Regions from separate parts of the Erwinia billingiae Eb661 genome, predicted to be linked through region 2. Evidence: predicted binding sites of a transcription regulator. Region 2 holds the regulator's gene; each other region holds the start of a gene.
The links. Region 2 encodes PurR, which represses purine synthesis genes. Its sites were predicted from a motif close to CANGCAAACGTTTGCNTG; they were not measured.
Positions count from the first base shown of each region.

Region 1: the regulator PurR is predicted to act here: its motif matches at 1,725-1,742, upstream of EBC_RS24505 (NCS2 family permease).
Region 3: the regulator PurR is predicted to act here: its motif matches at 1,890-1,907, upstream of purM (phosphoribosylformylglycinamidine cyclo-ligase).

Region 1 covers NC_014306.1:5,070,064-5,074,720, reverse strand. The annotation lists gene EBC_RS24515 (MFS transporter) at 1-914, shown strand, start outside; gene yieH (6-phosphogluconate phosphatase) at 952-1,614, opposite strand; gene EBC_RS24505 (NCS2 family permease) at 1,825-3,138, shown strand; gene EBC_RS24500 (4'-phosphopantetheinyl transferase family protein) at 3,210-3,950, opposite strand; gene mnmE (tRNA uridine-5-carboxymethylaminomethyl(34) synthesis GTPase MnmE) at 4,133-4,657, opposite strand, start outside.
Region 2 covers NC_014306.1:2,166,824-2,171,480, forward strand. The annotation lists gene punC (purine nucleoside transporter PunC) at 1-982, opposite strand, end outside; gene punR (DNA-binding transcriptional activator PunR) at 1,096-2,007, shown strand; gene purR (HTH-type transcriptional repressor PurR) at 2,056-3,081, opposite strand; gene cydH (cytochrome bd-I oxidase subunit CydH) at 3,366-3,455, shown strand; gene EBC_RS11410 (C40 family peptidase) at 3,499-4,338, opposite strand.
Region 3 covers NC_014306.1:3,717,527-3,722,183, reverse strand. The annotation lists gene pstB (phosphate ABC transporter ATP-binding protein PstB) at 1-98, shown strand, start outside; gene purN (phosphoribosylglycinamide formyltransferase) at 149-787, opposite strand; gene purM (phosphoribosylformylglycinamidine cyclo-ligase) at 784-1,824, opposite strand; gene upp (uracil phosphoribosyltransferase) at 2,068-2,694, shown strand; gene uraA (uracil permease) at 2,762-4,045, shown strand; gene hda (DnaA inactivator Hda) at 4,133-4,657, shown strand, end outside.

The sequences.
Region 1 (4,657 bases), 2.2 Mb from region 2:
ACCGCACCTTAGCGGGCGTCGGGCTGGGCGGGGAATTCGGCATTGGCATGGCGCTGATTGCCGAAGCCTGGCCTGCCAACAAGCGTAACCGCGCGTCGGCCTGGGTCGGTATCGGCTGGCAGCTGGGCGTGTTACTGGCGGCATTTATCACCCCGTTCCTGCTGGGCTACATTGGCTGGCGCGGCATGTTCCTGGTCGGGTTACTGCCGGCTTTCGCCTCCTTTATTATCCGCCGTGGCATGGGCGAACCGGCGGGATTTACCCAACATGTGGATGTGAATCAGGGCCTTTCGTTCTCAGCAAGGCTTAAGCTGCTGGTCAAGGATCGCGCGACCGCCAAAGCCAGTCTGGGGATTTTCATCCTCTGCTCGGTGCAGAATTTTGGCTATTACGGCCTGATGATCTGGATGCCAAGCTACCTTTCCAGCAATTTCGGCTTCTCACTGACCAAGTCAGGGCTGTGGACAGCGGTGACGGTGATCGGCATGACCTTTGGCATCTGGCTGTTTGGCGTGCTGGCGGACCGCTTCGCGCGCTGGAAGATTTTCCTGCTTTACCAGTTTGGTGCGGTGATTATGGTGATCGTGTATGCGCAGCTGCGCGACCCGACCGTGATGCTGTTTACCGGTGCGGTGATGGGGATGTTTGTGAACGGGATGATTGGCGGTTACGGTGCTCTGATTTCGGACACCTACCCGGCGAAGGTGCGGGCAACGGCGCAGAACGTGTTGTTCAACCTCGGCCGTGGCGTGGGCGGCTTTGGCCCACTGGTGATTGGTCTGCTGGTGATCCACCTGTCGTTTACCGCCGCAATTACCCTGCTGGCGCTGATTTACCTGCTGGATATCTTCGCCACCCTGTTCCTGTTGCCTAAAAAGCAGGGCACGGAGGATTCGCTGGGCGCGATTGGCTGAATTGCTCAGGGGCGAAGAGATTCGCCCCTGACGCCGCTTAGCGGGTGATGTTCCAGCCTTTTGCCCGCCACAGTGCAGGCAGTTCGGCCATCTCGGTGAAAGGGGTGACCAAAGGGTGATCCAGCGGCTTATTATGCGCATCCGCGCAGAAGTAAAACACCGGAATGCCTGCCGCAATACCGGCCTTCGCTCCCGCTTCCGAGTCATCAATCAGAATGCACTGCCCGATGGGAACGTTCATCTCGCGGGCGGCGTGGTACATCAACTCCGGATCGGGTTTCCAGCTGCCAATGTCATAGCCGCTGTAAAGGCGATCGGTAAACCACGGCAGCATCTCCGTCAGCCCCAGCGAGTGCTGCATTTTTGGCACCGTCCCGTTGGATACCACGCACATCGGCACGGTGATCTGCTCAAGCAGCGCTTTTGCGCCGGCGATCGGCTTCAGTTCCAGATCGAACAGCCGCGCCACTTCTTTGCGGTATGCCGGTTCGAACTCCTCTTTGCTGACGCTGAGATGATGCCCGGCGCACACCTCGGCAATAATGTCGTACAGCTTGACGCCTTTGTACTTTTCAAACATCTCCTGCAGTGAAAGGTCGCCGCCAAACTGCGCGAAGGTATTCACGTAGGCCTGGGTACAAAGCAGTTCACTGTCCACCAGCGTTCCGTCGCAATCAAAAAATACACAGCCAACAGTCATCGGTGTCTCCCTGAGTTTTTTTACGGTCGCTCCACTTTGACTTACCTGCGGCGGAATTGCGACTGAGAAATGTCAATTCCAGTTAGTGGTTGTGAACGTCTGTAAAACGCGGCGCAACCGGTTGCGAAAAAACCTGTCGGTTAGCTCCCAAAATCAGAATTTTAGGTTAGGATAGCCGTCGACAACTTTTCTCCGTTTTGGAATCACATAATGACTAATCCAGGCCTACTACAGCGGATCTTTAAACTGCAGGAACACGGCACGACCGTCCGTACCGAAGTGATTGCAGGTATCACCACTTTCCTGACGATGGTGTATATCGTTTTTGTGAACCCACAGATCCTCGGTGTGGCGGGCATGAACACCCAGGCGGTGTTTGTCACCACCTGTCTGATTGCCGCGTTCGGCAGCATCCTGATGGGCCTGGTCGCTAACCTGCCGGTGGCACTTGCGCCGGCAATGGGCCTGAATGCCTTCTTTGCTTTCGTTGTGGTCGGTGCGATGGGCATCTCCTGGCAGGTGGGTATGGGCGCCATCTTCTGGGGCGCGGTTGGCCTGCTGCTGCTGACCATTTTCCGCGTCCGCTACTGGATGATTGCCAATATTCCTGCCAGCCTGCGCGTGGGGATCACCGCCGGTATCGGTCTGTTTATTGCGATGATCGGCCTGAAAAATGCCGGCATCATCGTTTCCAACAAAGATACGCTGGTGGCGGTCGGTAACCTGACCTCACACAGCGTGCTGCTGGGTGCGCTGGGCTTCTTTATTATCGCCATTCTGGCTTCCCGCAATATTCATATCGCGGTGCTGGTGTCGATTGTGGTGACTACGCTGATTGGTCTGGCGATTGGTGATGTGAAATACGGCGGCGTCTTCTCCGCCCCAACCGGCATCACCTCGATTGTCGGTCAGGTGGACCTGGCCGGATCGCTGAACGTTGGCATGGCCGGCATCATCTTCTCCTTTATGCTGGTTAACCTGTTCGACTCCTCCGGTACGCTGATTGGCGTCACCGATAAAGCGGGTCTGACCGATGAGAAAGGCACCTTCCCACGCATGAAGCAGGCGCTGTTTGTTGACAGCATCAGCTCGGTGGCCGGTTCTTATATCGGCACTTCTTCCGTGACGGCCTATATCGAAAGCTCATCCGGTGTTTCCATCGGGGGCCGTACCGGGTTGATGGCGGTGGTGACCGGGATCCTGTTCCTGCTGGTGATGTTCCTGTCACCGCTGGCGGGCATGGTTCCAGCCTATGCGGCGGCGGGTGCGCTGATTTATGTTGGCGTGCTGATGAGCTCAAGCCTGGCGCGCGTGAAGTGGGATGACCTGACCGAAGCCGTTCCGGCCTTCGTCACGGCGGTGATGATGCCCTTCAGCTTCTCCATTACCGAAGGGATTGCGTTAGGCTTTATCTCTTACTGCGTGATGAAGTTTGGCACCGGTCGCTGGCGTGAAATCAGCCCCTGCGTGGTGGTTGTCGCGCTGCTGTTTGTGCTGAAAATCGTGTTTATCGACGCGCATTAATCGCGTTAAGCAGGCCAGCTCCGGCTGGCCTGTGGCTTTCTCAACGCCGGCGTTCGCCGCGTTTCCCGTGCCTATCCCTGAAACACTTTCTCTGCTGGCAGGCTGGTCAGACGCAGCATGCGTTGGCCCATCGCCGGTTTGTTGACCTGAATATCCTGCAGTCGCGTCCAGTTCTTCTCTTCGTCAGACTCCCAAAGATGCAAACGCTCGTTGCCGGGTGACAACGCACAGGACCAGATCAATAAGGGTTCCACGTCGGAAACCGCCTGAATATCGGGATACTCCAGCGAGCGTAAGCGGCCAGAGGCGGGATGCAGCCGCAATGACTCGCTGCGGCCTTCTTTCACCCCGGTCAGCTTCATCAGGCTTTTACGCATTGCCCACAGCTGGATAGCGGCTTCGCTGGGGTCGGTCTGTGCATTAATCCAGGCGCGTTCACCGGAAGAGAGGCCTTGCAGATACTGCTCCTGCGTTTGCCTGCTGTGCGCACGGACAATTTCAATGCCCAGCCCGGCATGACCGCCTTCTTCTGCCAGCAGGACGCCAATAATGTTACCGGCATAGGCCAGGCTGAAGTCAGGAAGATCGGGGTCGGCAAACACCGGGCGGCCACACTCGCTGAGCGTCATTTCCGGCAGCTGTGAAAGGCCATAAACGCGCAGCATCAGGTCAGCCAGCAACGCGCGGGCTGCCAGATAACGCACACGGCGCTTTTCAGCCAGCGTGCTGGAGAAATCAAGCAGGGGTTGTGAGAGTCGCTGTACCGAGGGGAGACCCTGGGTAAGGGTGCGGCGTGCAAAATGACTGGCCATCTGTCGCTCCGTGAAAATGGTCGGAAAATCATCGGGGCTATTGTAAGAATTTTCTTAGCAAATATCACCTCACTTTACGTGGAAGTGCAGACTTTCAGATTAAGATCATGTTTTTGGCGCTAGCTGAGCAGCATTGGACGTTTTGCAGAGAAAAGAGGGGAAACCTGCGTTTCCCCTTTGATTTATTTACCGATGCAGAAGCTGGAGAAGATGCGGCCCAGCAAATCATCGGAGGTAAACTCGCCGGTGATTTCGCTTAACGCCTGTTGCGCCACTCTCAGTTCTTCCGCCAGCAGTTCGCCAGCACGGGCGCCCAGCAGCTGCTCTCTTCCCTGGAGTAAGTGAGTAGCTGCTAACTCAAGCGCCTGCAGGTGACGACGACGCGCCAGGAAGCCGCCTTCCATGTTGCCGGAGAAGCCCATGCTCTCTTTCAGATGGTTGCGCAGCACGTCAATGCCGTCGCCGGTGCGGGCCGACAGGCGAATAAGTGAGTGGCCATTCACTTCCGTCAGACCTTGCGCCTCGCCGGTGACGTCGGCTTTGTTACGCACCACGGTGATCGGCAGAGTCGCGGGTAAACGGGCAATAAAATCTGGCCATATTTCGGCAGGCTCGGTGGCGCCGGTGGTGGTGCCATCAACCATAAACAGCACGCGATCTGCCTGTTCGATCTCGTTCCACGCACGTTCGATGCCGATGCGCTCAAC
Region 2 (4,657 bases):
ATTGCGGGAAAGGTAAGAGGGCATTCGACACGACAATCGGATAAATCGCACCGTTTGCTAACGCCATACCGCAGAACGGCAGCAATAACGCCACCATAGACGGATCTTCAATCTGCGCGGCGATAAAAAAAGCCACAATGCTGAGTGAATAGATTGCCAGTAACCAGGGCAGCAGGGAGCGGCCTTCAGTGTGTTTCAGCAACGTTCGGCAGCCGAATCCGCCAATCAAAAAGGCCAGCGTCTGAGGCACGTAGCTCAGCCCAATGTCACCGGGAGACATGCCAAGATCGCCGAGAATGAAGGGCGAACCGGTCAGCCAGGCGAAGAAGCTGGCTGAACAGGCGGCATAAATCAGCACGTTACCACTGTAAACCGGCGATTTTAACAGGCTGAAAAAGCCCATTTTCTTCACGCCATCCACCACCGGCTTCTTCACCGTTGGGGCGAGGAACAAGGTGGAAATCAGCAGCACCACTGCGACCAGCAACAGCGCGACAAAAATGGCGCGCCAGCTGAAATGGTTGAGTAACCAGGCGCCCAGTAACGGCGCGAGCGCAGGCGAGAGTGCCACTAACGGCATGATGGAGGCGAATACGCGATTTGCCTGGCTGGCGGAATAGCGGTCGACGACCAGTGCCTGCCAGCTGACTGCAGCAGCACAAATCCCCACCGCTTGCACAAAGCGCAACGCCAGCAGGGCCGCAGCAGAATCTACCCACCACATCGCGCCACAACTGACGGCGAACAGACTCAGACCCATCAACAGCACAGGCTTACGGCCAATACGATCCGACAACGGACCCCAAAACAGCTGGGCGATGGCAAAACCCGCCAGGAACAGGCTGAGGCTGGCGCTGATGATCCCGGCATCGGTTTGCAGGTCTTGTTGCATGGCACCAAAGGCAGGCAGGTACATATCGGTAGCGAGGAAACCTGCCACGCTTAACAGCGCCAGGTAAACAATAAATCCTTTCGAAGGCATTCTTTTGCTCTTTATTTGTGATGAACGAAACGCCGCAGAGTGTAATCGCGTGCCATACAGCTTGTGAAACGGTAATATTTGCAGGTTGCGTTCAAAAATATTGCAGGCAGATTATGTGGTCAGAACATTCCCTTGAAGTGGTTGATGCAGTTGCCCGCAGCGGCAGTTTTACCGCTGCCGCCGCAGAGCTCCATCGCGTACCCTCAGCCATCAGTTATACCGTGCGGCAGCTGGAAGAATGGCTTGCCGTGCCGTTGTTTGAGCGTCGCCACCGTGATGTGGTGCTGACCGATGCGGGACGAGTATTTATCCAGGAGGGCCGCAGTGTCATCAAAAAAATGCTCGCCACCCGACGGCAGTGCCAGCAGGTCGCTAACGGCTGGCGAGGGCAAATTAATATCGCCGTCGATCGCATCGTTAAATCTCAGCGAACCCGACAGCTGGTAGTCGACTTTTATCGGCACTTTCCGGATATGGAACTGCATCTGTCAGCAGAAGTTTTTAACGGCGTCTGGGATGCGTTGGCCGACGGGCGGGTGGATGTGGCCATCGGCGCGACACAGGCTATCCCGGTAGGTGGCCGCTTCGCCTTCCGCAATATGGGCGCGCTCAACTGGCGCTGTGTGGTTGCCGCGGATCATCCGCTGGCACGTCAGCACGCAGAAACCAGTGAAGAGGCCATTGGCGAATGGCCTTCACTGGTGCTGGAAGATACCTCAAGAGCCTTGCCGAAACGCACCACATGGACGCTGGATAATCAGCGGCGGCTGGTGGTGCCAGACTGGGAAAGCGCATTTGACTGCCTGCTGGCGGGCTTATGCGTGGGGATGGTACCGGGCCATCTGGCGCAACCGCTGCTGCAAAAAGGCGCTTTGCATGAATTGACGCTGGAAGGCGGATTTCCGGACAGTCCGTGCTGCGTGAGCTGGTCTGAGCAGCAGGCTTCACCGGCGCTGAGCTGGTTGCTGGATTATCTGGGTGACAGTGACACGCTGAACAGTGAATGGCTGAAGGAAGAGCCCTGAGCCAATTGGGTGTGCTGAGGGAGAATTCGCCCTCAGCACTGAGCGGGACTAGCGGCGGTAATCCAGGAAGGGACCATCGGCAACCGAACGGCGTTCGATCAACGTAGGATGTACTTCAATCGTCTGCGGTTCTTCACGCTTGCTGGTGATACGATCTAACAGCATATCGAAGGCGGTTTCGCCCAGCTGTTCTTTTGGCTGGTGAACCGTGGTCAGGGCCGGTGTGAAGTAACGGGCGTTGCGTACGTTATCGTACCCGATTACCGATATATCCTGCGGAACGCGCAGGCCCATCTCATCAGCCGCACAAATTGCGCCCATCGCCATCACATCGCCACCGCAGAACACCGCCGTTGGACGCTGCTTCTGCGAGAGGATTTGCTGCATCGCCTGGTGACCTGATTCAGGTTCGAAATTGCCCTGAACCAGCCACTCGTCACGCAAGGTAATCCCCGCTTCAGACAATGCTTTCATAAATCCGGCAAGACGGCCACCGCCGGTGTTGCGCTCCATCTGACCCGGGATGACACCAATATCTCGATGCCCACGGTCGATCAGATAACGGCCAGCCAGATAACCGCCTTCAAAGGCGTTGTCTTCTACCGTATCGGTAAAGTCACCGCGCGATTTGCCCCAGTCCATCACCACCATCGGAATATTGCGGTTATCTTCCAGCATGGTGATCAACTCGTCAGGGTATTCGGAACACATCACCAGCAGGCCATCCACGCGTTTCTGCGCCATCATCGACAGATAGGCCTGCTGCTTGGCAAGATCATTGTGGGCGTTACCGAGGATCAGCGTGTAGCCTTTGGCAAAACAGCGGTTTTCAATGGCTTCAATAATTTCGGCGAAATAGGGCGCCTCGCTCGAAGTAGCCAGCAGCCCGATGGTTTTGGTGTGATTCACCTTCAGACTACGGGCAACCGCGCTGGGTGAATAGTGGAGCGCCTTAATGGCGGCCCACACGGCTTCCCGCGTTTCTTCTGCAACGAAACGGGTCTTGTTGATGACGTGGGAGACGGTGGTGGTGGACACCCCGGCTTGCTTTGCCACATCTTTAATTGTTGCCATGAAATAACTACTCCTGCGCCTATCTTAACCGTTTGATAAGCCTGTTGTTAATCGTTTGCCTGGTGAGATCGAAAACCTGACGTCTGAAGTCGTTTTTTAGTTGCTGTCCGGAGTCGTCAGGAAGGAAAAAGCGCTGATTAAAGACCGCTAAACACCTTAAGGTGCGGGCCGTTGCGCAACAAAAAAAGAATTCTAACAAGGCTTGGCAGAGAAAACGAGATTTTTACCGTCAAGTATGGGAAAATTGATGGCATCATAAACTGTAGGGCTATTTAGGATTAAAAATGGATACCGATCTGAAGTTCTCTTTACTGACCACGGTTTGCGCACTGTTGATGATTATGGCGTTTAGCTTCACCGCGATTATGCATTAAGTGCAAACAGGGCCGGTCTGACGATCGGCTCTGAGTATTTCCGCTATCGAATGGTTTTTGGCGTCATCATCCGGCGGGCACCAATATAGTGGCGCTGCCAGTAATCATCTGCCAGAGCGCTGACCTGAATATCCTTGCCAGTACGTGGCGACTGAATAAACTTCCCACCACCCAGATACACGCCAACATGATCTGCCGTCTCGCGCCCGTTAATGCGGAAGAAGACTAAATCGCCTTTCTCCAGCTCATCACGCTTTATCGAAGCCGCATCATGCAGGTGATACATCTCATTCGCCGTGCGCGGGATTTTAAACTTCACTAAATCCTTGTAGGCATACCACACCAGGCCGCTGCAATCGAAGCCGGTTTTAGGCGACGTTCCGCCCCATTGGTAAGGTTTACCCAGCTGGCCCATCAGTTTGGTCATCGCGGTTTCACGGGCTTTTTGATAGCGGGCGCGGTGAGCTTTACTTAACTTTAATGGCGCAGAAACAGAGTCTGACGTCAGCTCTTCAGCAGTATCGACAACCTTGCCACGATGGCGGCCATAGCGTTTATTTCCGGCGTTTAAGGTGGTTTTCTTTTTGTATTTGCTGGAGTGCAACGGGGCAGTCTGAACAGAGGCGGTTTGCAGCGAAGGTTTCTTTTTAAGCTTCAACTTTTGTACTGAGGTTAAGCGAGATTTTTTGCTGGTGGATTCTTTAACTTTTTTGGTGCTGTTGGCTTTAACCGGTCGGCGTTTACGTCGCTCATCCTCTCGGGCAGGCGTGCCGCTATCTGCCTTATGATGATTTGCATTAATAGGGGCATGTGGCGATGCGTGCGCCATATTGAAAAACAGCTGGGCAAAGGCCAGCATGAAGAGCGTGATAAGTAAACGCATCGTTACCATTAACAGTTTGTGCTACGACCAGAGGCCACAGCTTGCCAGAAACAGGGAGTTCTGCCTTTCAGCAGCGTCATTTTGCAATTCTAATCTAACTCATTAACAAAAGGTAAGGTCTTTTTTGTTTCAATGATACAGAGCAAGTAAAAACTGTAAAAATTAGCCAAATCAGCTGTTTATCTGCGCAAAACCTGTGCTTTTCTCATGCATTAATCCAGCGAAAGCAATAGGAAAATGTTATTTTAACGCTATCGCCTGCACGCTGGCGGCTCTGAGGGCGTGCCCAACTGTTAAAAAATGTCGTTTTCATCGGGCC
Region 3 (4,657 bases), 1.6 Mb from region 2:
ATCAGGGGAGTGTGGTGGAGTTTGGCGAGACTGACGAACTGTTTACCACGCCGCGCCAGCGTCGCACGGAAGATTACATTACCGGCCGCTACGGCTAATAAAAAAGGGGGAGATCGACGATCTCCCCCTTAATATGCGCTACGACAAGCTAGTCGCCAGCATGCCCTTCTTCAGGCAGCTTTTCACCGTCCAGCCACGCCGCATCATCACGCATCGCCAGTCTGCCATCGACAAACCAACTGACCACCAGCGGATAAATAGCGTGCTCCTGATGCTGAACGCGGGCGTTCACATCCTCTTCGCTGTCTTCTGCAAACACCGGCACCTTCGCCTGAAGGATCACCGGGCCGCCGTCCAACTGCTCGGTAACGAAATGCACCGAGGTGCCGTGCTCTTCATCGCCATTTTCAATCGCCTGGCGGTGAGTGTGCAGACCCGGGTATTTCGGCAGCAGGGAAGGGTGGATGTTCAGCATGCGTCCGGCATAGTGCTGGACGAAGGCCGGGCTGAGGATCCGCATGTAACCGGCCAGCACCACTAAATCGGGCGCATAAGCATCGATTTCCAGCATCAGCTGGCGATCGAACGCTTCACGGTCAGCAAACTGGGAAGCGGCGAGCGCATGGGCCGGAACACCGGCCTCACGCGCGCGGGTCAGACCGTACGCGTCCGACTTGTTGCTGAACACGGCAGCGACGCTGCCGTGGATCTGGCCTTGCTGGCAGGCATCCAGGATTGCCTGAAGATTGCTTCCCTGGCCGGAAACCAGCACGACTAGCCGTTTCATGCGTTAATGACCACACGCTCTTCAGAATCGGACGCTTTGATCACGCCGATTTTCCAGGCTTTTTCGCCCGCGTCAGTCATCAGCTGTACCGCTTTATCAGCTTCGTCTGCGCTGAGGGCGATTAACATGCCCACGCCGCAGTTAAAGGTGCGGTACATCTCAAAGCGGCTGACGTTGCCCGCTTCCTGCATCCAGCCGAAGACGGCCGGCCACTGCCAGCTTGACTCTTCAATCACCGCCTGGGTGTTGTCTGGCAGCACGCGTGGGATATTTTCCCAGAAGCCGCCACCGGTCAGGTGAGCAATCGCGTGAACATCAACCTGTTCGATCAGGCTGAGGATGTTCTTCACATAGATGCGGGTAGGTTCCAGCAAATGATCGGCCAGCGACTTGCCTTCCAGCTGCGTCGTTTCCGGATTGGTGTTGCTGACTTCCAGAATTTTACGTACCAGCGAGTAGCCATTGGAGTGCGGGCCGCTGGAGCCGAGGGCAATCAGTACGTCGCCGTCCTGAACTTTGCTGCCATCGATGATTTCTGATTTTTCAACCACGCCAACGCAGAAGCCTGCCACGTCGTAATCTTCGCCGTGGTACATGCCCGGCATCTCTGCGGTTTCGCCGCCGACCAGCGCACAGCCAGACTGCGAGCAGCCTTCAGCAATGCCGGTGATCACGCTGGCTGCGGTGTCGACTTCCAGTTTGCCCGTGGCATAGTAATCCAGGAAGAACAGCGGCTCGGCGCCCTGAACCACCAAATCATTCACGCACATCGCGACCAGATCGATACCGATAGTATCGTGGCGTTTAAGGTCCATCGCCAGACGCAGCTTGGTGCCGACGCCGTCAGTGCCGGAAACCAGAATCGGCTCGCGGTATTTTTGCGGCAGCGCACAAAGGGCACCGAAACCGCCTAGTCCACCCATCACTTCCGGGCGACGAGTCTTTTTCACTACGCCTTTAATACGATCGACTAAAGCATTACCCGCGTCGATATCTACGCCGGCGTCTTTATAGCTGAGAGAGGTCTTATCGGTCACTGCGAAATCCCCACGCGGTTTGCGGTTGGTGGTATGGAAAATAAAGCGCGGCAATTCTAACAGCGCAGGCAAACGTTTGCGAGTGCCATCTTCAGACGCGTTGCGGATAACTGGATTTTAGCTAATTATTGACGGGTAGGGACGGTTTAATCAAAAGTTGCACTAAGTCATATGGCGTGGAGCGTAAATGGCGCTATAATCTCGCGATTTTTTTTTGCAGCTTAACACTCCGGGAGTACAACAATGAAGATCGTGGAAGTCAAACACCCGCTGGTCAAACATAAACTGGGTCTGATGCGTGAGCATGACGTAAGCACCAAACGTTTTCGTGAACTCGCCTCAGAAGTGGGAAGTCTGCTGACTTACGAAGCCACCTCTGATTTAGCCACCGAAACGGTGACCATTGAAGGCTGGAATGGTCCGGTAGAAATCGAGCAAATCAAAGGTAAGAAGATCACCGTTGTGCCGATCCTGCGTGCGGGACTGGGCATGATGGAAGGCGTACTCGAGCACGTGCCAAGCGCGCGCATCAGCGTTGTCGGTGTTTACCGCGATGAAGAGACGCTGGAGCCGGTCCCGTATTTCCAGAAGCTGGTTTCCAATATCGAAGAGCGCATGGCGCTGGTGGTGGATCCAATGCTGGCTACCGGTGGGTCAATGATTGCCACCATCGACCTGCTGAAAAAAGCCGGTTGTACCAGCATTAAAGTGCTGGTGCTGGTCGCCGCACCGGAAGGCATTGCCGCGCTGGAAAAAGCGCACCCGGATGTTGAGCTGTACACCGCGTCTATCGATCAGGGTCTGAATGAGAAAGGGTATATCATTCCGGGCCTCGGTGACGCAGGCGATAAGATCTTCGGCACCAAATAAGCCGTCATCAACGAGACAAGCCGACCGCAGAGTCGGCTTTTTAATGGGTAAAACAAGGGGTAATACTATGACACGTCGTGCAATTGGCGTCAGCGAGCGGCCACCGCTGCTGCAAACCATCCCACTCAGCTTCCAGCACCTGTTTGCGATGTTTGGCGCTACCGTGCTGGTGCCAATCCTGTTCCATATCAATCCGGCCACGGTATTGCTGTTTAACGGCGTCGGCACCTTGCTCTATCTCTTTATCTGTAAGGGCAAAATCCCGGCTTACCTCGGTTCAAGCTTTGCCTTTATTTCTCCGGTGTTACTGCTGTTGCCGCTCGGGTATGAAGTGGCGCTCGGCGGCTTTATTCTCTGCGGCGTGCTGTTCTGCCTGGTGGCGTTGATTGTCAAAAAAGCTGGCACCGGCTGGCTGGACGTGATGTTCCCACCGGCGGCAATGGGCGCGATTGTGGCGGTTATCGGGCTGGAACTGGCGGGCGTGGCGGCGAAAATGGCCGGACTGCTGCCCGCTGACGGCGCTTCCGTTGACAGCAAAACCATTATCATCTCGATGGTGACGCTGGGCGTAACGGTGTTTGGCTCGGTGCTGTTCCGCGGCTTTCTGGCGATTATCCCGATCCTGATTGGGGTGATTGCCGGTTATGCGCTCTCTTCGGCGATGGGCATTGTCGACTGGTCTTCGGTAGAAGCCGCGCACTGGTTCGCGCTGCCCACCTTCTATACGCCGCGTTTCGAATGGTATGCGATGTTAACTATCCTGCCGGCCGCGCTGGTCGTGATTGCCGAGCATGTCGGTCATCTGGTGGTCACCGCCAACATCGTGAAAAAGGACCTGTTGAAAGATCCGGGTCTGCATCGCTCGATGTTTGCCAACGGCATTTCTACGGTCATCTCCGGCTTCTTTGGATCCACGCCCAACACCACCTACGGTGAAAATATTGGCGTAATGGCCATCACCCGCGTCTACAGCACCTGGGTGATTGGCGGCGCGGCCATTCTAGCGATCCTGCTGTCCTGCGTCGGTAAACTGGCCGCGGTGATCCAGGCGGTACCGGTGCCGGTTATGGGCGGCGTATCACTGCTGTTATACGGCGTGATTGGCGCTTCCGGTATTCGCGTGCTGATTGAGTCGAAGGTTGACTATAACAAGGCGCAGAACCTGATCCTGACCTCGGTAATCCTGATTATCGGCGTGAGCGGCGCATCGGTGCATATCGGTGCGGCGGAGCTGAAAGGCATGGCGCTGGCCACCATCATCGGCATTCTGCTGAGCCTGATCTTCAAGGCGATCGGCCTGATCCGCCCTGAAGAAGTGGTGCTCGATCCGCAGGATCGCGATCGCCTGTAAGCGACGGCAATCCGGCCTGCGTTTATTAACAGAAGAAAGTTGTGATAAACTCCAGCCGGATTTTGCCCGATCAACACTGAGGTGCTTCTGAACACACCGGCACAGCTGTCTTTGCCCTTGTATTTGCCCGATGACGAAACCTTCGCCAGCTTCTGGCCGGGGGAAAACCCGTCGCTGATTGCCGCGCTGCAAAGTGCGCTGCAACAGGAGCACGGCAGCTATTTTTATTTCTGGTCGCGTGAAGGGGGAGGTCGCAGCCATTTGCTGCATGCCGCCTGCGCCGAGCTCTCCGCCCGTGGCGAGGCCGTCGGCTATGTGCCGCTGGATAAGCGCACCTGGTTTGTGCCGGAAGTGCTGGATGGCATGGAGCAGCTGCCGCTGATTTGCATCGACAATATTGAATGCATTGCCGGGGATGAACCCTGGGAAATGGCGATTTTCGATCTCTATAACCGCATTCTGGAAACCGGCCGCACCCGCTTACTGATCACCGCCGATCGTCCTCCCCGCCAGTTAAACCTCAAGTTAGCCGATTTGGCTTCCCGCCTCGACTGGGGGCAGATTTATCGCCTGCAGCCGTTATCCGATGAGGATAAGTTACAGGCGCTGCAG